One region of the Aeromonas oralensis genome, then DNA from elsewhere that is predicted to be linked to it. Evidence: riboswitches for the same ligand, from Rfam matches in the RefSeq annotation. Region 1 holds a riboswitch; the other holds the start of a gene.

What was found. Region 1 has a riboswitch for lysine ahead of lysC (lysine-sensitive aspartokinase 3). Riboswitches for the same ligand answer to the same signal wherever they lie in the genome.
Region 2: another riboswitch for lysine. It lies ahead of ACPDZI_RS08835 (Na+/H+ antiporter NhaC family protein); the one in region 1 lies ahead of lysC (lysine-sensitive aspartokinase 3).

The regions. Positions count from the first base shown of each region.
Region 1 is NZ_CP187186.1:2,697,118-2,706,723, reverse strand. Features, by position in the region: gene ACPDZI_RS12590 (patatin-like phospholipase family protein) at 1-345, opposite strand, end outside; gene ACPDZI_RS12585 (S66 family peptidase) at 611-1,624, shown strand; gene ACPDZI_RS12580 (LTA synthase family protein) at 1,714-3,975, opposite strand; gene ACPDZI_RS12575 (hypothetical protein) at 4,230-5,318, shown strand; gene lysC (lysine-sensitive aspartokinase 3) at 5,412-6,764, opposite strand; lysine riboswitch at 6,854-7,078, opposite strand; partial or broken gene argA (amino-acid N-acetyltransferase) at 7,186-8,513, opposite strand; gene msrA (peptide-methionine (S)-S-oxide reductase MsrA) at 8,773-9,405, shown strand.
Region 2 is NZ_CP187186.1:1,834,462-1,844,067, reverse strand. Features, by position in the region: gene ACPDZI_RS08840 (thymidine kinase) at 1-363, opposite strand, end outside; gene ACPDZI_RS08835 (Na+/H+ antiporter NhaC family protein) at 450-2,030, opposite strand; lysine riboswitch at 2,117-2,288, opposite strand; gene ACPDZI_RS08830 (H-NS family histone-like protein) at 2,610-3,014, shown strand; gene ACPDZI_RS08825 (cob(I)yrinic acid a,c-diamide adenosyltransferase) at 3,081-3,644, opposite strand; gene ACPDZI_RS08820 (DUF3820 family protein) at 3,641-3,871, opposite strand; gene queE (7-carboxy-7-deazaguanine synthase QueE) at 3,873-4,544, opposite strand; gene queC (7-cyano-7-deazaguanine synthase QueC) at 4,606-5,313, opposite strand; gene ACPDZI_RS08805 (tRNA-uridine aminocarboxypropyltransferase) at 5,336-6,022, opposite strand; gene rrtA (rhombosortase) at 5,952-6,530, shown strand; gene pyrF (orotidine-5'-phosphate decarboxylase) at 6,578-7,279, opposite strand; gene lapB (lipopolysaccharide assembly protein LapB) at 7,381-8,547, opposite strand; gene ACPDZI_RS08785 (LapA family protein) at 8,557-8,841, opposite strand; gene ihfB (integration host factor subunit beta) at 8,998-9,282, opposite strand; gene rpsA (30S ribosomal protein S1) at 9,378-9,606, opposite strand, start outside.

The sequences.
Region 1 (9,606 bases):
GTAGAAGGGGATGCCGCTTTGCCGGTAGCTGTGTACGTCCAGCGGGTACTTGCGGCAGCTGGTGTTCCACAGCCAGTGGATATCCACCAGATTGCCTCCCTTGGCAAAACGCAGCGGGTCCATGAACTCCTGGCGGCAGGCCAGCTCGGTCAGGATGTCGTGGCTGCGACCATGCTGGCTGGCGAGATAGGCCAGCAGGTTGGTGGCCCCCGCCGAGACGCCGATGGCAAAGTCAAACGGGCGATAGTCATGCTCGATGAAGGCATCCAGCACGCCGCTGGCAAATATGCCGCGCATGGCGCCGCCTTCGACAACCAGAGCGCTGGGGGATGGGTGTGTTTTCATGACTGACGCCTTATCGATGATCCGGCCAAACAGAGCCGTATTAGGAAGGCCAGCGGTGGGCCGGCGAGCGGATTGGGTTCATTCTAGGCAGGGGATATTGTTCGGTATATCTGTAAATTTTGAATTAGTCGTTTTGTTTTTATAAACAAAAGGGGTTGCTTGACTGCTTGTGAAGCAGACCAGGAAGGGACTAGTATGGGGACGTTTTTATCCTCAGCCCCGGGAAGGAGGGGCCCCATCATCTCTGTCAGGGAGTACGCAATTCATGACTCTGCTCAAACCGCCGGGGCTAAAGCCCGGCGATACCATCGGCTTTTTTTCGCCCTCCAGTGCGGCCACCGCCTGGGCGCCAAACCGCTTTGCCCGTGCCGGGGCGTTTCTGGAGGGGCAGGGCTTCAGACTCAAGGCGGGCAGTCTCACCGGCCAGCAGGATCACTGGCGATCCGGCTCCATCGCCGCCCGGGCCGAGGAGCTCAATGCCCTCATTCGCGATCCAGCGGTGCGCTGCATCATGTCGGTGATTGGCGGCAACAACTCCAATTCCCTGCTCCCTTACCTCGATTTCGATGCACTCAAGCGCGATCCCAAGATAGTCATCGGCTACTCCGACGTGACGGCCCTGCTGCTCGGCATTCATGCCCGCACTGGCCTGGTCACCTTCTACGGCCCGGCGCTGGTGGCCTCTTTCGGCGAGCTCTCGCCGCTGGTGGACGAAACGCTGGCGGGCTTTCGCCAGATCTGCCAGGCCGGGGGCGCCAGCGTGCCCCACACAGTGCCGACCCCGGCGCAGTGGACTGATGAACGACTGGATTGGGAAAACCAGACCAGGGCCAAGCAGTGCCAACCCAACCGACTGATCTCGGTGGGTACCGGTCGGGTGCGGGGCCGGCTTATCGGCGGCAACCTCAATACGATGGCGGGGATCTGGGGCTCCCCCTATATGCCGGCCATCGAGCAAGGGGATATTCTGCTGCTGGAGGACAGCCTCCATTTGGCAGCGACGGTGGAGCGCTCGTTTGCCCACCTCAAGCTGTGCGGGGTGTTTGATCGCATCGGTGCCCTGGTGCTCGGCAAACATGAGTTGTTCGACAGTCAGGGCAGCGGCCGGCGGCCGCTCGATATCCTGCTGGAGGTAGTAGGGGAGCCGACCTTCCCCATTCTGGCGGAGTATGACTGCGCCCACACCCACCCCATGCTGACCCTGCCCCTTGGCATCGAGGCGATGCTGGATCTCGATGCCCAGCGTCTCACCCTGTGCGAGTCCTGGCTTGGCGAGTGAGCCTGCTCCGGCTGCCATCGCCGCATCGGCAAATAGACAAAGAGGTCGCCCGGGCGACCTCTTTGTCATCTGTCCCGCGGTAGCGGGGCTCAGGGCAGGGCGTCGGGCCGGAAGCTGGCGCGGATCTGCGGCACCAGGGGCGCGACATCAAATCCCTTCTCTTCTCCCAGCACCGGGTGGAGCAGGGCCAGATCCGGGATGGGGGTCATGTCGCCCGCCAGCAGTTGGCGAGTGGCCTGACCCATCTGATAGAGCTGGCGCACCGGGGCAAACTGGGTCGCCAGATTGAGGGAGTCATCGGCGCGGGCAAAGGCCATCATGGGGATCTGGTAGCTGGCATCGCGGGGCGGCTTGTCGCCGTGAATGCCCTTGCCGGCGGACATCAGGAATGGCTGGTGATCGCCAAACGCCACCACCAGGTAGCGTTTGCCTGAGCGATCCAGGCTGGTGAGCAGATGCTCCAGCGAGGCCATGGCATCCACCACGCCGGTGTAGTAGGTGTTGAGCAGTTGGCGATCGGCGTCGCTCTGGTCCGGGCAGGCCTTGTCGAGCTGCTGGGCCTGGTAGCGATCCCCGTCGAAGGGGCCGTGCCCCTGCATGGTGACCGCGTAGGCAAACAGCGGCTGCTCATCCTGCTCGCTGCGTTTGAGCAGGTGGTCGATCAACGCATCATCAGAGATATAGAGCCCCTTGTGTTCGAGCGTGGTGAAGCGGGTGTCGAACCAGCGCTCTTCATAGCCAAGGGCCGGGATCGCCTTGGCGCGGCCCCAGAATTTCTCCACATAGGGGTGGGCAAACAGGGTCTGGTAGCCACTTTGCTTCGCACTTTGCGCCAGGCCCGGCACCTGCTCCGAGAGGTAGTAGTAGGGCACCACCCCCTGTTTGAGCAGCCCCACCGGCAGACCGGTGTTCATCTCGAACTCCGCCAGTACCGTCATGCCGCCGGTGGTGGGGGAGTGGATGGTCTTGTGCCACTGCTGCACGCTGGCCGGCAGGCTCAGGGTGGGGGGCGGCGCGCAGATCTTGCCCTGCCAGCCGAGCCAGAGGGATTCATATTGCAGCACGATCACCAGATCGAAGCGGGGCGGCTGGCTCAGGCTGACGTGGCTGAGCTGAGGGGTGAACTCGTTGATCTGCAAGGGATAGCGAAACACGCTGCCGCTTTGCAGCATCTCGTCCACCAGGTTGAACAGATAGAGGCCGGGCCCCGAACGGATGATGTCTCTGTGGTAGTTGACCGCTCTGTCCACGTAGCGAATGTTGGGCCCCAGCAGCTTGTTGCCGGTCTGGGTGGCGAACACGCACAGCGCAAAGAAGGCGGCGGTGGCGGCCAGGGTGCGCAGGATCCAGCGCGACAGGGCGAAGCGCCAGCACAAGAAGAGGGCGAGTGCGCCGCCCAGCAGCGGCAGCACCGGGTGCTGCTCCAGCAGGATGCGCAGCAGCGCCACCAGGTTGCCGAGATCGTCCCCCCCGAGCGGTACCCCGTAGATGGCGATCTTCATGAAATTCGCCAGCAGCCCGATGCCGGACAGCGCCGTGAACACCAGCCCCATATAGAGGTTGAAGCCCGCCAGCGCACAGAGGCTCCAGCCCAGCACCATGCTGCCCCAGGCGAGGTAGTAGTGCTCGGGGCGAAAGCCTGACCAGAGCAGAAATTCCCCCAGCTTGAACACCACGAAGCCGTGCAGCAGCACGAAGGTGAGGTTGCCGAGCAGCAGGCTGCCGGCGATGCGCCAGCGCAGATTGCGCCTGAGGCTGGGCAGCACCACCTTCAGCACGGCGGCGCTCAGGGCCAGTACCAGCAGCAGGCTGGTGCAGAGATAGGTGAGGTTGAAACCCCGCTCCGGCAGGGTCTGCAGGATCTGGCTGAATTCACCGCTCTCGGGCCTCTCCTTGAGCAGCAGGCCGATCCGCAGCTGATAGCGGCTGGCCAGGGCGTCGTCGGGGGCCCGCAGGGTGCTGTTGAGATCCAGGGTGCAGCGTCCCTTGCGGCACAGCTGGCGCTTGTCCACCGGCTGGCTCAGCTGATCAATGCGCTCGCCCCTCTCATTGAGCAGCTCCACCCTGACCTTGTCACCCTCCTGCAGCGGCCCGCGCAACTGCCACTGGCTGCGCACCACCAGATAGAGGCCGCGGCTGTCGCTCTTGTAGAGCAGGGCGTGACGGGTGAGGGTGGCGATGGGGTTGTCCGCCGGCCCCAGTACCAGCGGCTGGGCCCGGCCGAGCCAGCTGGCGGGGTTGATCTGCGGTAGCAACAGGGTCAGCAGCAGCAGCGCGGTCAGCATGGCGAGCAGCACGGCGGGCAGTGCGGGCACCCTGGCTGACAAGCGCGCTGAAGTGAGGGCTTTCATATGGGCTCATCCTTTGAGCGAGTGACGATGAAACATGGCTGCTGCATTTAATTTGACCCGATGGTGATGGGCTTGTTCCTTGTTGTCAATTTAATGACCGGACAATGAACATTGCGTGACCGTGAAACCATGCAAACTGTGATCCCGATCCGGGGGCCGCACTCATTCTGTGATGAAAGCGTCATCATGGCGATTTGCCGCTGGCCTGCCTCTGCCTTGCTGCTTAGTCTCTCAATATGGATGGAGGTACATGTATGAATCCCAAAGTAGCGGCACGTCAGGCAAGATTGCTCCGCATGCTGGAGAGCAAACAGGAGATCCGGATCGGGCGCGAGCAGGACTGCCCCTTGCCCGTGGCCAAGCTGGTGCGACTCAAGGAGGATCATCCGGCGGTGCTTAAGGTCTATCGTCACGGCCTCACCGCCGAGGTGTTCCACCTCAAGGTGGAGGGACATCACTGGTGCCTGAAGCGGCGCCGGCACGACTCCCTGGTGGCCAACGTGGACGGCAGAACCGCCTTCCTGACCGAGCTGGAGCGCCGCCGCGAGATAGAGGCCCTGCGGGAGTTGCACCCCACCATCCTGGCCAATGTGGTCTGTACCTGTTTTGGCTCGGCCCGGGCTGGCGTGCTGGTCTCCCCCTGGCTGCGGGGCGTGCCGGTGCATGCACTGAACGAGCGCAACCTGGCGCAGATGCTGGCGGTGCAGGCGGAGCTGGCCCACTGGGGCTGGTTCGACTGGGATCCTAGCCCCGGCAACCTGCTCGACGACGGCCAGCAGATCAGCGTGTTCGACTTTGGCTACATGTGGCCCTTTGACCCCCGCCATGAATTCAACTCCAACGGCCTCACCGATCCCGCATTTCACGTGCCGGAGCGGCTGGAGACCCGCACCCTCTCGGGCCTGTGGCTCGACGAGCCGGATCCGCTGCCGCAGTTTCGCTACTGGCGCGGCCTGTGCATCAATTGGGCGCAGCGGGAGCTGCAGCATCTGACCCGGGAGGGGGCGAGCGCACCCGTGCTGGCCCGCTTGCAGGGCCTGTTGGGGGAGTGGCGTTCGGCGCTGGCCAGCGATGAAGCGCTGGCTGCCAACTGGTGGCGCGACATGTATCGCAGCCACCGGCTCGACATTGACGACGATCTCAGCGGCAAGAGCTGCGGCCCGCTCACCCTGCGCCGGCTCGACTGGTTGCAGCAGGCGGTGACCGAACACTTCGCCGAGCTGGTGGACAACCTGGGCCCCGACGAGGCGGGCTTAAGTCAGGCGGCGCTGCTGAGCCGGCTGGAAGGGCTGCGCGAGGAGATCCGGGCCAACCTGCTGCCGGTACCGACTCTGGTGGGTTAGGGAGAACCGCACTTAGATCTCATTTGCGTATCACCCTATATAAAGAGAGGGGCCAACCGGCCCCTCTCTTTATTTCCATGCGGTGTCAGTACATCAGTCGAGCAGTTCCTGGTGGAGGCGGTTGACGATGTGGCCCGCCTCGTCCTCCTTGACCAGGAAGCAGAGGTTGTGGGCGCTGGCGCCGTAACAGATCATGCGGATGTTGTGCTCGCGAATAGCGTCAAAGACCTGACTGCCCACCCCGGCCGCCTCGCTCATCCGGTTGCCGATGAGCGCTACCAGCGCCAGCCCCGTTTCCACCTGCACCTTGCACAGCTGGCCAAGCTCCGCCAGCACCTTGTCGCCGAGGATGGGCTCGCCGTTGCTCTGGCTGCCGGTATGATCCAGGGTCAGCGACACGCTCACCTCCGAGGTGGTGATGAGATCCACCGAGATGCGGTGGCGGGCCAGGATGCCGAACACCTTGGCCAGAAAACCGTAGGCGTGGAACATGTTGAGGCTGTGCAGGGTGACCAGTACCTGGTTGCGGCGCAGGGCCACGGCGCGAAACAGCGGATTGGTGCGAGTGCTGGCGCGGATCCAGGTGCCGCCGGCAGCCGGATCCTTGCTGGAGCCGACAAACACCGGGATGTCCTGGCGCACCGCCGGCTGCAAGGTGGCCGGGTGCAGCACCTTGGCGCCGAAGGTGGCCATCTCGGCCGCCTCCACGAAGCTGATTTCGGGGATGGGACGGGCCCGGGTGACCAGGCGCGGATCCGTGGTGTAGATGCCGGGCACGTCGGTCCAGATCTCGATGGTTCCTGCGTCGAGTGCCTCGGCCAACAGGGCCGCGCTGTAATCGGAGCCACCCCGGCCCAGGGTGGTGGTGCGCCCATCGCCGTCGGCACCGATAAAGCCCTGAGTGATGATGAGGCTGTCGCCAAGCAGGGGGCCCAGCGTGGCCTGGCAGAGGGATCGGGTAGCGGCCAGATCCACGCTGGCCTTGCCAAAGCGGCTGTCGGTGCGCAGCAGCTGGCGCGCATCCTGCCAGCAGGCTCTCACGCCACGCTGACGCAGCAGTTCGGTAAAGAGGCGGGTGGACATCAGCTCGCCGCAGGCGATGATCCTGTCGGCCAGCTCGGCATCGGTGTGCAGATGGGCCTGGCGCGCCATGGTGCGGATTTCGCCGAGCTGGCCGTGGATGAGGTCACTCAGGTCTCCTGGGTCGCCCAGCTCGGTCAGAATCGCCTGCTGGATCTCGGTGAGCCTGGCCAGTTGCGCCTCCTGGCCCGCCTCGTCCAGATCGCCCTGAGCCAGTGCCACCAGCAGATTGGTGACGCCGGCGCTGGCGCTCAGCACCACCACCCGGGTGGCCGGGTTGGCCAGCACCACATCGGCGCAGTTGTTCATGGTTGCCGCGTTGGCGACGCTGGTTCCGCCAAACTTGGCGACATTGATCGGGCTCATTGCTTACTCCTGTCTTAATATGAAAATCCGGATCCATCGGGCAAAAAGAGAGGAGGAGGCTGAAAATGGCAGGAATGATCGAAGCTATCCCGGCCAGAAGCACTCCACCCGCAGAGCCCATCCCGTACCCGCCCCTGACGGGGCGCGGTGGGGGATGACCACTACCGATGACAACCCGGGGGATTCAGCCCCCGCAGCCGACACTGAGGTATCCAGTTGCCTCAGATGTCTCGGCGCTGCTCCCCCTGACCCAAGTTCACCGGACACTGGTGTCCTCCCTCGGGCTGCCTGGGCAGCGCTCCTCTTCTGGCTCCACCAGGGCGGTGGAGTGCATTTAGAAATACCTTGCGTTGGATTGCACTGTCAATCGAGTTTGTGAAAAAGTTCAAAAAGTCAGCCAAGTCAACGCAAAATCAATGGCTTATACGATTGTCTTTGACAAAACCTTGGAGCGACGCTGCCAGTTGTAGAGGCGTTGGCGCGCCACCGGCAGATCTTCCACCTCCAGCGGATCGAAGCCCCGTTCCCGGAACCAGTGGATGGAGCGGGTGGTGAGCACGAACAGGCGGCGGATGCCGAGCCGTTTCGCCCGCTCGGCCACCTTGGCCACCAGCTGATCCCCCCGGTTGGAGTTGCGGTAGTCGGGGTGGATGGCGACGCAGGCCATCTCCGCCATCGCCTCTTCCATGAAGCAGTAGAGCGCCGCGCAGCCGATGATGAGGCCGTCGCGCTCGATGATGGTGAATTTGTCGATCTCCATCTCCAGCTGCTCGCGGGAGCGGCGCACCAGGATCCCTTCCTCCTCCAGCGGGCGGATGAGATCCAGGATGCCACCGATGTCCTCGATGGTGGCGGCGCGCGCCTGCTCGGCGCTTTCCCGCACTATCTGGGTGCCGAGACCGTCGCGGCTGAACAGCTCCTGCAGCATGGCACCGTCATCCTGATAACTCACCAGGTGGGAGCGGGGCACGCCGCCGCGGCAGGAGGCAATGGCCGCGCGCAGGTAGCGGGCGGTGCCGGACATCTCTTCTCCCGCCTGCTCCAGCTCCACCAGCAGCTCTTCGGCCTGCTCGGGGAAGAGCTCGGAGATGGCCTCGCCGTGGCGGTCCATCACCCCCTGGGTGCTGCTGAAGCAAATGAGTTTGTCTGCCTTGAGGTCGACCGCCACCCGGCGGGCCACCTCTTCCGAGCTCAGGTTGAAGCTCTCGCCGGTGACCGAGCAGCCGATGGGGGAGATGAGCACCAGGCTCTTCTGATCGAGCTGGCGGGTGATCCCCTCCACGTCGATGCGGCGTACCCGGCCGCTGTGGCAAAAATCGATGCCATCATCCACTCCGAGCGGCTGGGCGGTGACGAAGTTGCCGCTCACCACGCTGATGCGGGCACCCTGCATGGGGGTGTTGGCGAGCCCCATGGAGAGCTGGGCGGTGATGTCATACTGCAACCCGCCGCACACCTGCTTGATGATGGCGAAGCTCTCGTCATCGGTGACCCGGATGCGCTTGTGGTACTGGGCCTCGATGCCGGCACGAGCCAGCGCCTCGTCGTTCTGCGGACGGGAGCCGAATACCAGCACCAGGCGTATCCCTAAGGTCTGCAACAAGGCGATATCGCTGACGATGTTGGCGAAATTGGGGTGGCAGAGGGCTTCCCCCCCATCATCAGCACGAAGGTGGCGCCTCTGTGCACATTGACGTAGGGGGTAGACTGCCGAAAGGCATAGACCAGGCTGGGTTCGCGTTCACGCACTTGAGGCTTCTTCCATAAAAAAACAGCAATGGGCTCAATATATGAAAATAAATTCACAAATCAAGATTAAATATTGATTTGGCGTGATTTTGTCACCGGGACGGCCAGGCGGACAGAACAGTGGTGACACCAGGCAGGGCAGGGGCGTCAGCGGTGTGAGGGTGCGCCTCAGGTTGATCCCGGCCCATAAACTGTTATCTTCGATATTCCTTTTCGTCAGCTGTGCGATCGCACAGGTTTTTATACAAGGACAGGGTGCATGGAACAGATTATTTCGCCGGCAGACGCGCTGCCGGGACGCCGCGAGGCGATGGTGATTGGCCAGCAGCATGCGGTCAATGGTCACCCGACTCAGGGACCCTGGCCTGAAGGGATGGCGGTGGCCTGGTTCGGCATGGGCTGCTTCTGGGGGGTGGAACGCCTGTTCTGGCAGCAGCCTGGGGTCTACTCCACCGCCGCCGGCTATCAGGGCGGGGTGACCCAGAATCCCACCTACAAGGAGGTGTGCAGCGGATTGACCGGCCATGCCGAGACGGTGCAGGTGGTGTTTGATCCCAAGGTGATCAGTTACGGTGACCTGCTCAAGCTGTTCTGGGAGCAGCACGATCCGGCCCAGGGCATGCGCCAGGGCGGTGACATCGGCACCCAGTACCGCTCCGTCATCTTCTTCGGGGACGACACCCAGGAGGCGATTGCCCAGCAGAGTCTGGCCGCCTACCAGCAGGCGATGACGGCGAGCGGTGACGGGCGCACCATCACCACCCGCATTCTGCCGCTGGCGCCCTTCTATTACGCCGAGGATTACCATCAGCAATATCTGGAGAAGAATCCGGACGGATATTGCGGCCTGGGTGGCATCGGCGTCTGCCTGCCACCGAGCCTCAACCGCTAGGTGAAGATGACGAGTATCTGTTGCTTGTCATTGATGGTGAAAAAGAAAAAGGCCGCGTTTGCGGCCTTTTTATCGGGCGTTGTCAGGAGAATGAAAAAATCATAAAAAAATGTGTCATGGGTGGGAACTAAATTGAACCCGCTTTGCCTAACCTAGTAGCCACCATGGATGGCGGCTAAGACCAGACACATTTCTTGCCTC
Region 2 (9,606 bases), 860 kb from region 1:
GCGAAAATCGGTCTTGAGGCCGTAGGCGATCACCGGAATGTCTTGCTCGTCGACGAGACGGGCCAGCTGATAGACCTGTTCCTTGGTCAGGAACTGGGCTTCATCGACAATGAACACATCGATATGTCGCTCGGCATGGCGGGCTTTTACCATCTCGAACAGATCGCAGCTATCGCTGAACACTTCGACTCTCAGCTCCAACCCTACCCGGGCACTGATCACACCGGCCCCGAAGCGGTCGTCGATGGCGGGTGTCATGGCCAAGGGATGCATGCCCCGCTCCAGATAATTGAAGTGCGCCTGAATGAGCTGGGTCGATTTGCCTGAATTCATGGTGGCAAACTTGTAGTGCAGTGAAGCCATGGTACTGTTCCGAAACTGAATTTATGGGGCGCATGCTAACCAAAGCCCCCAGTAAAACCAAGGGGCCTGGCGGCCCCTTGTATTTTTTATGCGATGGCCAGGGCCGCTTGGGACCTTGCCTTGCGCAAATGGTAGCTGGAGAAGATGACGAACCAGAGTGCACTGACGCTGAAACCTGCCAGCACCGAGTGCATCAGCCCCATCACCAGATAGCCGAGGGCGGCGCCGAAAGCGATGGCCAGAGCATAGGGCAGCTGGGTCATCACGTGGTCGATGTGGTGGCAGCCGGCACCGGTGGCCGACAGGATACTGGTGCTGGAGATGGGCGAGCTGTGATCACCGAACACGGAACCGGCCAGCACGGCGGCCAGCATCGGCAGCATCAGCGTGATGTCACTGGCCGCAGCCATGTCACCGGCCAATGGCAACATGATGCCGAAGGTGCCCCAGCTGGTGCCGGTGGCAAACGCCATGGCGCAGGAGAGGATAAAGACCACGGCAGGCAGCACTTCGATGGGCAGGTTGCCGTTGGCAAGCGATGCCAGGTACTTGCCGGTCTCGACGTCACGCACCACGGAGCCGATGGTCCAGGCAAACAGCAGGATATTGATGGCCGGCAACATGGCCATGACCCCCTGCGGCGCAGCCTTGATCCAGTTCTTGGCACCGAGCTTGAGACGCATGGCCAGACCGATGGAGACCACCAGGCTGCACAGAGCACCATATACCAGGGACGAGCCGACGTTGGTATTCTCGAACGAGCCGAGCACGCTGAACGGCTCGCCATTGGCGGCCAGCACGGCCGCGCCGGAGTCAATCATGAAATAGACGGTGGCCGCGGTCAGGGTCAGGATCGGCAGTACCATGTCGATCATGCCGCCGTTGCTCTCCTCCGGGCTCTCCATGTCTAGGCCGATGGGGCGCCCCTTGGACTCATCCCACAGCTTGCCTTCCAGCGCCCACTGCTCGTGCTGACGCATCGGGCCGATGTCGAGCTGGAACGCGATCACCACCAGCACCATGATCAGGGTAAACACCGCATAGAGGTTCATCGGGATCATCTCGACAAAGGCGGAGATGGGGCTCTGCCCGGTGATGCCGTGAGCCGCCATGATGCCGCCTACCAGGGCGATGATATAAGCCCCCCAGGAAGAGATGGGCATCAGCACGCAGACCGGTGCGGCGGTGGAGTCCAGCAAGTAAGCCAGCTTGGCGCGGGAGATCTGGAAGCGGTCAGTCACCGGACGGCAGATGGCCCCCACCGACAGGCTGTGGAAGAAGTCATCGATGAAGAAGGCAAAGACCATCATGCCGGTCAGCGTCTTGGCCCCCTTGCGGGTCTTGGCGCGCTTGGCGGCCCACTCGGCAAAGGCCCGGGTCGCACCGGAAACGCTCATCAGGCTGATGAGGCCGCCCAGCAGCAGCATGAACAGCAGCATGTTGATGTTGTCACGGTTGAGTGCCCCGTCGACCCAGAAGATCTTGAGCACGGTGTTCAACATGTAATGCAGGGAATCGAGGGGAGAAAACTGGTTCAGCAGCAGACTGCCAGTGACTATGCCCACCCCCAGCGACAGCAGGACGCGACGGGTCAGGATTGCCAGGGCAACGGCCAGCAGGGGCGGAATGATTGACCAACCGGAGTCGGCGTAGTGAATGATGTCCATGATCTCTTTGCACCTAAAGACAGCAGGTGGAGATCTACCGAGAGGATAAAGAAACAAAACCCATGGGGAGGTAATACTCCTCAGCCCCTTCAGGTAGCGCTCCATAGTGGATGACTATGGCAGTCCTGCACCTATTAGATGCAGAACCAGCAGCCCGGTATGATGGCCTGGCCACTTCGGCGCTGACTCCTTTCCTCGTGCATCACAGGCATCACCCTCCGCACAAGTAGTCATAGGCAGCGCGCCTCTACTTAAAGGTATTCGAGGCACATTTTATCGTGCCGGCACGTTATAGCAAGTTTTTTGATTAAATCACCAAATGGCGCGGTTTAAAACGGCATAGTGGTAGTCAAATGGTGCAAAGATTATGATTTTGTCGCTATTTTCATCTATCAAGAACTCAGTCGAGTATGTATGTTGCCAATATTTCTGAATCGGGCCTGAATCCAAAATAGATCACTTAATTTCCACTATGAATTTATTAATTCAGCTGACTTGACTTGATCATAAATGGCCGTATAAATTAGCCAAAATTACTATATCTATTTAATTCACTCTTTTGCTCGCGTGGTGAACACTATGAACGAATTTTTGAAAGTCCTGCTGAATGTCCGTAGCCTGCGTGCCGCTTGCCGTGAGCTGACGCTGGAACAATTGGAAGAAGGTCTGGAAAAGCTTTCCGCTATTGTAAGCGAGCGCCAGCAGGATGAAGCCGCCGAGCGTCAGGCGCGCGAAGAACATCTGCGCAAAATTAACGAATACGCCGAAATGCTGAAAGCCGCCGGCATCGATCCGGCCGAATTGGTTGGTACCGTGGCCGTTGAACCCGCCAAGGCCAGCAAGGGCAAACGAGCTCCCCGCCCGGCCAAATACCGTTATATGGACAACGGCGTGGAAAAAACCTGGACTGGCCAGGGCCGTATGCCTTCCGTGATTGCCAAGGCCGTTGCCGAAGGTAAATCTGTCGAAGAATTTGCCATCTGATAAAGCCGTATCGGCGCAATAAAAAACCTCGCATCGCGAGGTTTTTTATTGTCTGTAGCCTGGCTATCAACCCCGCTCTGCGGCCTTGACCCAGAGCACTTCGGGGGTCGCCGTACAGGCCAGCAGATAGCGTGCAATGGTGAAGAACCAGTCACTCAGCCGGTTCATGTAGGGCAGAATGGCCGGATTGAGCTGCTCGCTGCGGCTCAGGGTCAGCAGCAGACGCTCGCAGCGCCGGGTGAGGGTTCGTACCACATGGGCTTGCGCCGCCGCACGGGAACCACTGGGCAAAATAAAATTGCGCAGCACAGGTAAATTGGCGCTGTAGGCATCAATTTGTTGCTCCAGCCGCAAGGTCCACTCATTATTCACCTGCCAGATGGCTGCTTCCTGAGCGGCGCTGGAAAATGCCAGCTCCCCACCCAGATCGAACAATTCCTGTTGCAATAATAACAAGTCAGCCAATAATCCGGTTTCGGCCGCAGGCACCTCGGCAATAAGAAGACCTATATGAGAATTTAATTCATCAATATAACCATAGGTTTCTACCCGCATATCGTCTTTGGCCAGTTGCAGCCCATCGGCCAGGCGAGTCATGCCCTTGTCACCCTGCCTCGTATATATCCTCATACCGACATCCTGTTAATAATGGGAACAATCATGGATTCAAGCCCGTTGAGCTTGATTTCATAGGCCAGCGCCAGCGTTTGACCCAGTGAGCCGGCGGGAAAACCGGTGCGGGCCAGCCACACCAGATAAGGCTCCGGAATATCGATGATGCGACGTCCCCGATATTTGCCGTATGGCATCTTGTTGGTCAGGGACAACAATACCCGCTCGTCGGACAACCACTCCATCTCAATCGATATCCAGATATTTATGGGTCTGGATGGAGAGCCGCCAATTGCGGGCAATGCAGGTTGCCATCGCCAATTGAGTGGCCCTGGGTTTCTGGCTGATGGGTTGCAGCGCGATCACCACGTTTTCACGCAAGCGGGCGGTGGCCAGCAGCGCATCGAGCTCCTCCACATGGCGTTCGGTAGCCACCGGATGCTTGATCTCGTTGGCCCGCTCGAGAGCAGAGACCAGCACCGGCAGCCCTCCCTTCATATTGATCTTGGGGGATACGGTGACCCAGGTCTGCTCATGGGTCTGGATCTCGCTGGTACCGCTGGTTTCGATCTGCACCTGATAACCCGCCTCAATCAGGGTGGCAGAGAGATCCTGCAGATCATAGAGGCAGGGTTCCCCACCCGTGATCACCACGTGGCGTGCCTGATAACCGAGCTGCTGGAAGCTGGCCAGGATCTGCTCCGTGCTCATCTTGCTCCAGCCATCAGATTCGTTGGAGCAGTCGAGTACCGCCTGTACCCCCACTTCACGAGCAGGATCGACCACCCAGGTATGACGGGTATCGCACCAGGGGCAGCCCACCGGGCAGCCCTGCAGGCGAACGAAGATGGCGGGCAGGCCGGTGAAGACCCCCTCCCCCTGGATGGTCTGGAATATCTCGTTGATTGGGTAGTGCATCTTGGTCACGGCTGGTTGCAAAAGTCGCGGATTATACCCCAAGCATGGCCGAGGCGCAGGTTCAGCATCGGCTTTTCTCGCCCAACCCGGTTTTTTGGTGCAAGCGCGTCGTCACGCCCGCTTTGTCGGCCAGGTACTGCTGCAAGCCGCGACTACGCAGATCGCAGGCAGGACAGGCACCGCAACCGTCGCCGGCAATGCCGTTGTAGCAGGTGAGCGTCTGCTGGCGCACGGTGTCGAGGTGGCCGTAGTGATCCGCCAGTGCCCAGGTCTCGGCCTTGTCGAGCCACATCAGCGGGGTCTCGAAGCGAATGGCGCGGTCCAAGCCCAAGGAGACTGCCTGATTAAGCGCCTTGACGAACTCGTCACGGCAATCGGGGTAACCGGAGAAATCGGTCTCGCACACCCCGGTGATCACGGCCTCGGCCCCCACCTGATAGGCGTAGATGGCGGCCAGGGTGAGGAACAGGATGTTGCGGCCCGGTACGAAGGTATTGGGCAGACCGTTGTCCTGCAGCTCGAAGCTCACCGGGATCTCGTCCCGGGTCAGGGCCGAGATGGCCAGCTCGCCCAGCATGGTCACGTCCATCACCTTGTGGGCGGCGATGCCGAGCTGGCTGGCCAGACGGCGCGCCGTCTCGATCTCTTCCCGATGGCGCTGGCCATAATCGAAGGTGATGGCGTGCACTTCGTCATAACGGGACAAGGCCTGGACCAGGCAGGTGGTGCTGTCTTGACCACCACTGAATACCACGACGGCTTTTTTCACGAATTACTCTCCTCTGGGCAGTTCAACTGCGCCGGCCCTGGGCAAAATCGTGCCACTGCCGGTTCAAATGGGTAAAAAGGGTCATCAGCGGGGCGAAGCGATCGGGCGCCCTCTCCCACTGGGACAACAGATGGTAGCCCGCTTCCAGGGTCGACAGCGCCTCTGGAAACGGCTTCTTGCGAATGGAATATTGCCCCGCGACGGCGTCCAGCTTTATCCGCGGCAGCTGCTGCAACTCAGGGTTGCTGTGCAACATCCGGTAGGCCTTGCGCCAGGTTCCATCGAGCAGCAAAAAACAGACCCGGCGAGCCGGCTCAGCCGCCCCCCTCTCCCGCACCCTGGCAAGCGAGATAGCCTCCTCATCCGGCCACAACAAATAACACTGCAGCGCGGGATCGGCCAGCAAGGCAGCCAGCTCGGGGACGTCGGCCACCTGTTCGCCTACATGCAAGCGGGCCTGCGCCAACGAGGCGGCCAGCAGAATAGCGGTACCCTTGGGATGCCCGACTTCACTTGGATGCTGCAAAATATGGAGAGGGGCGCGATGCGGCACCTGCCGAATATAATCACACAGACAGGCTTTGAGGGCTCTGGTGCAACGTGTACAGTAGCGGCTCTTGTTGTCGTCGGACTGTTTCATGTTGTCAGAAAAATCAGGATTGCTCTGGGTCATCACGCTTTCACTCGCCAGTTTGCTGCTCTTTTTCATCGTGCCGAATCACCAGCTCTCCTTCGATCGCACCCTGATAGCCCAGGGTGAAGGGTGGCGCATCATAACAGGCAATGTGGCCCACACCAATCTGTGGCACCTGCTGCTCAATCTGAGCGGGTTGTGGGTACTTTACAGCCTGTTTCGCGAATACCTGACCGGTTTTAGGCTGCCGCTGCTGCTGTTGCTGCTCGGCTCCGCCGTCGGGCTCGGTATCTGGTGGTGGTGTCCGCAGACTCAATGGTACATGGGATTGTCGGGCGCGCTGCACGGCCTGTTCGTCTGGGGGACGCTGCAGGATATCCACTATCGCCGCTACTCCGGCTGGCTGATGCTGGCAGGGGTGGCGATCAAGCTCGGGGTGGACTTCTACAGTGCGGGGGAAAGCCCGGTGTCCGCCCTCATCGGCGCCAGGGTACACATTGAATCACATCTGATTGGCTCGGGCGCCGGCCTGCTGCTCGGCCTGCTCCCGATCACCCTGCGCGAGCCCGCTCCCAAGGAGTGAGCCGCCCCTGATGCAATGCCGGCCCCATCGGGCCGGCATCCTGTCCATTATCGATTTGCCAGCTCTGTATTGATGCCTGCCAGCATAGCGGCAGGATCGGCCGCCTGGGTGATGGGGCGGCCAATTACCAGATAGTCGGCCCCCGCCTCCACCGCCGCCAGCGGTGTCATGACTCGGCGTTGATCGCCGGCTGCCGAGCCAGCGGGACGGATCCCCGGCGTCACCAGCTTGAAGTCGGCACCGAGCAGCGCCTTCAATTCACGCGCCTCTTCGGCGGAGCAGACCACCCCATCGAGCCCCGCCTCCTTGGTCAATTTGGCCAACCGGATCACCTGCTCGGCCGGGCCGACAGTGAGCCCCAGCGGCGCCATGTCGGCCTGCTCCATGCTGGTCAGCACGGTCACCCCGATAAGCAGCGGCGCCTTGTCGCCATAAGGCAGCAACGCCTCCTTGGCGGCCCGCATCATCCGCTCGCCACCGCTGGCGTGCACGTTCACCATCCAGACGCCGAGCTCGGCACTGGCGGCCACCGCCTTGGCGACGGTGTTGGGAATGTCGTGAAACTTCAGATCCAGAAAGACATCAAATCCCTTGGCAACCAGCTGACGCACGAACTGGGGGCCAAACAGGGTAAACATCTCCTTGCCTACCTTGAGACGGCACTGGGCCGGGGAGATACGTTCAATGAAGGCGAAGGCATCGGCCTCGCGCTGATAATCCAGCGCAACCAGTACTTTGGGATCTAGCATCTCACTTCCTATCGATGGTTATTCGCCGCCCGGAGCTTGGCCCCGGCTCGACCTGAAAACACCAGGCCGCAGGGGCCTGGCTCATGATCTTGTGGTGACTCTTACTCCCCGTCCAGGCCGCGGATCGGCTTGATGGACCCCCACTGGCGGCAGGAGGGACACTGCCAGAACAGGGAGTGGGTGGCAAAACCGCACTGCCGGCACTTGTGGGTGGATTTGATCTTGATCTGCTCGCCAACCAGCTGCTGCAAGAGCTCAAGGCTCTCCTTGGCGGGGCCCTCCTCAGCGCTTGCCAGCTGGAAGCCCACCAGCTGATAGAAGCCCTTCATGGAGGGATGACGGCGCAATTGGCGCAGCACCAGCGCACGGGCCTGACTCAGGCCGTCGCGCTCCTCCACCAGCTTGGCCAGTGCCAGGGTCACGCTGACGCCGGCATGATCCTCCACCGCCTGCTCCAGCAGGGGGATGAGATCGTGGGCACGACCCAGCCGCTGATAGCACTCGTTGAGGGAGGGAATGGCTTCGGAGGCAAAGTCGATATCCTGCTCGAACACCCTCAAGAGATCCTTGCTGGCCTGCTCGAACTCCCCTGCTGCCATGGCCAGTTCTGCCAGACGCAGGCTGGCACGGGCACAGGCGGGGTTGACGCTGAGCGCCCGCTTGAGCTTGGCAAGCCCGGCGGGGTTGTCCCCTTCACGTAAGGCGCTCTCTGCCTGCTCGCAGTAAAAATGGGAAATGGGTTCGGCCAGTTTCTTGCCCTGAAACTTCTGCAGCCGTACTGCCACGTCGATGGCCTTGTCCCAATCCCGCAGTTGCTGATGAATGATCAACAACTGGGCCAGCGCAGTCTCTTCATAGTCGCTGTCATCGCACAGCTCGTTCCAGAGCGCCTCTGCCCTGTCCAGCAGGCCGGCAGCAAGAAAGTCGCGCGCCAGCTCCTGCAACGCCAGCTGGCGCTGTTCCCGGGTCAGCTGGCGGGTGACCAGGTTCTGGTGGATCTTGATGGCACGATCAACCTCGCCACGCTGGCGAAACAGGTTGCCAAGGGAGAGGTGAGTTTCGATGGTTTCGCTGTCCACTTCCAGCAGCTGGATAAAGAGATCCACCGCCTTGTCTGATTCATCGGACAACAAATAATTGAGACCCGCCACGTACTGGCGGGAAAACTGGTTACTCTGTTTCTGGGTGTCCTGGCGAACACTCCTGCGCCCCATGTACCAGCCGTAGCCGGCAGCAATGGGCAACAGCAGGAAAAGCAGTTCAAGCATCGAGGGACATTATTCCTTGGCAGCCGACCGAGCCAGCTCCAACTCGCGGGATTGACGGCGCATGGTGCGATTGAGGGTGCGATTCTGCATCTTCAGACGCAGGAACAAGAGACCGAATACCAGCCAGCCCAGCAGGAAGCCACCACCAAAAAAGAATCCCAGCAACATGGAGAGTGAAAACTCGCCCTGGGCAATCAGATAGTTGAACTGCACCAGCTGGCCATTTTGCGAACCGACGGCCAGGGTCAGAATAAACACCAGCACCAGTGGAATGAGGGCCAAGATACGCTTCATAGGAGCTCCCTGTCAGTATCTAATGAAAGGCTGATTATCCTTAAAATCACCGGCAGACTCTAGAGCGAATGGGAAAAGACTTGGAGAAACCGGACAATTGCCACAAGGCAAACCATAAAAACAAAAAAGGCATACCCAAGTATGCCATTTTCTGCATTATTCAGCGATGTTCACTCGCTCGCGTAACTCTTTGCCAGGTTTGAAATGGGGAACATATTTCCCGGTCAATTCAACCTTGTCCCCGGTTTTGGGGTTGCGGCCCACGCGGGGGGCACGATAGTGCAGTGAAAAACTTCCAAATCCGCGGATTTCAATCCGGTCGCCGTTTTGCAAAGTCGATGCCATCTGCTCAAGGATCTCCTTGATGGCAGCTTCGACATCCTTGGCCGGCATATGCATGCGGCTGGCAGCCAATTGTTCGATGAGATCTGATTTGGTCATAACGTTAAATCTCCTTCCCCGATCACATGCAATATTCATTACGCCAATGATAAAAAAGGGCGGCGTGACACGCCGCCCTTTTCTTGCATCAAGGATTATTCACCCTTGGCGGCTTTGAACGCTTCAGCCATGGCATTGCTGAACACAACTTCTTCTTGTTGGTTCAGGCTGTCGATAGCAACACGCTCATCAGCCTCGTCCTTAGCGCGGACAGACAGGCTTACAGTGCGGTTCTTGCGATCAACGCCCATGAACTTGGCTTCAACTTCGTCACCAACAGACAGCACCAGAGTGGCGTCTTCTACGCGGTCACGAGCAGCGTCG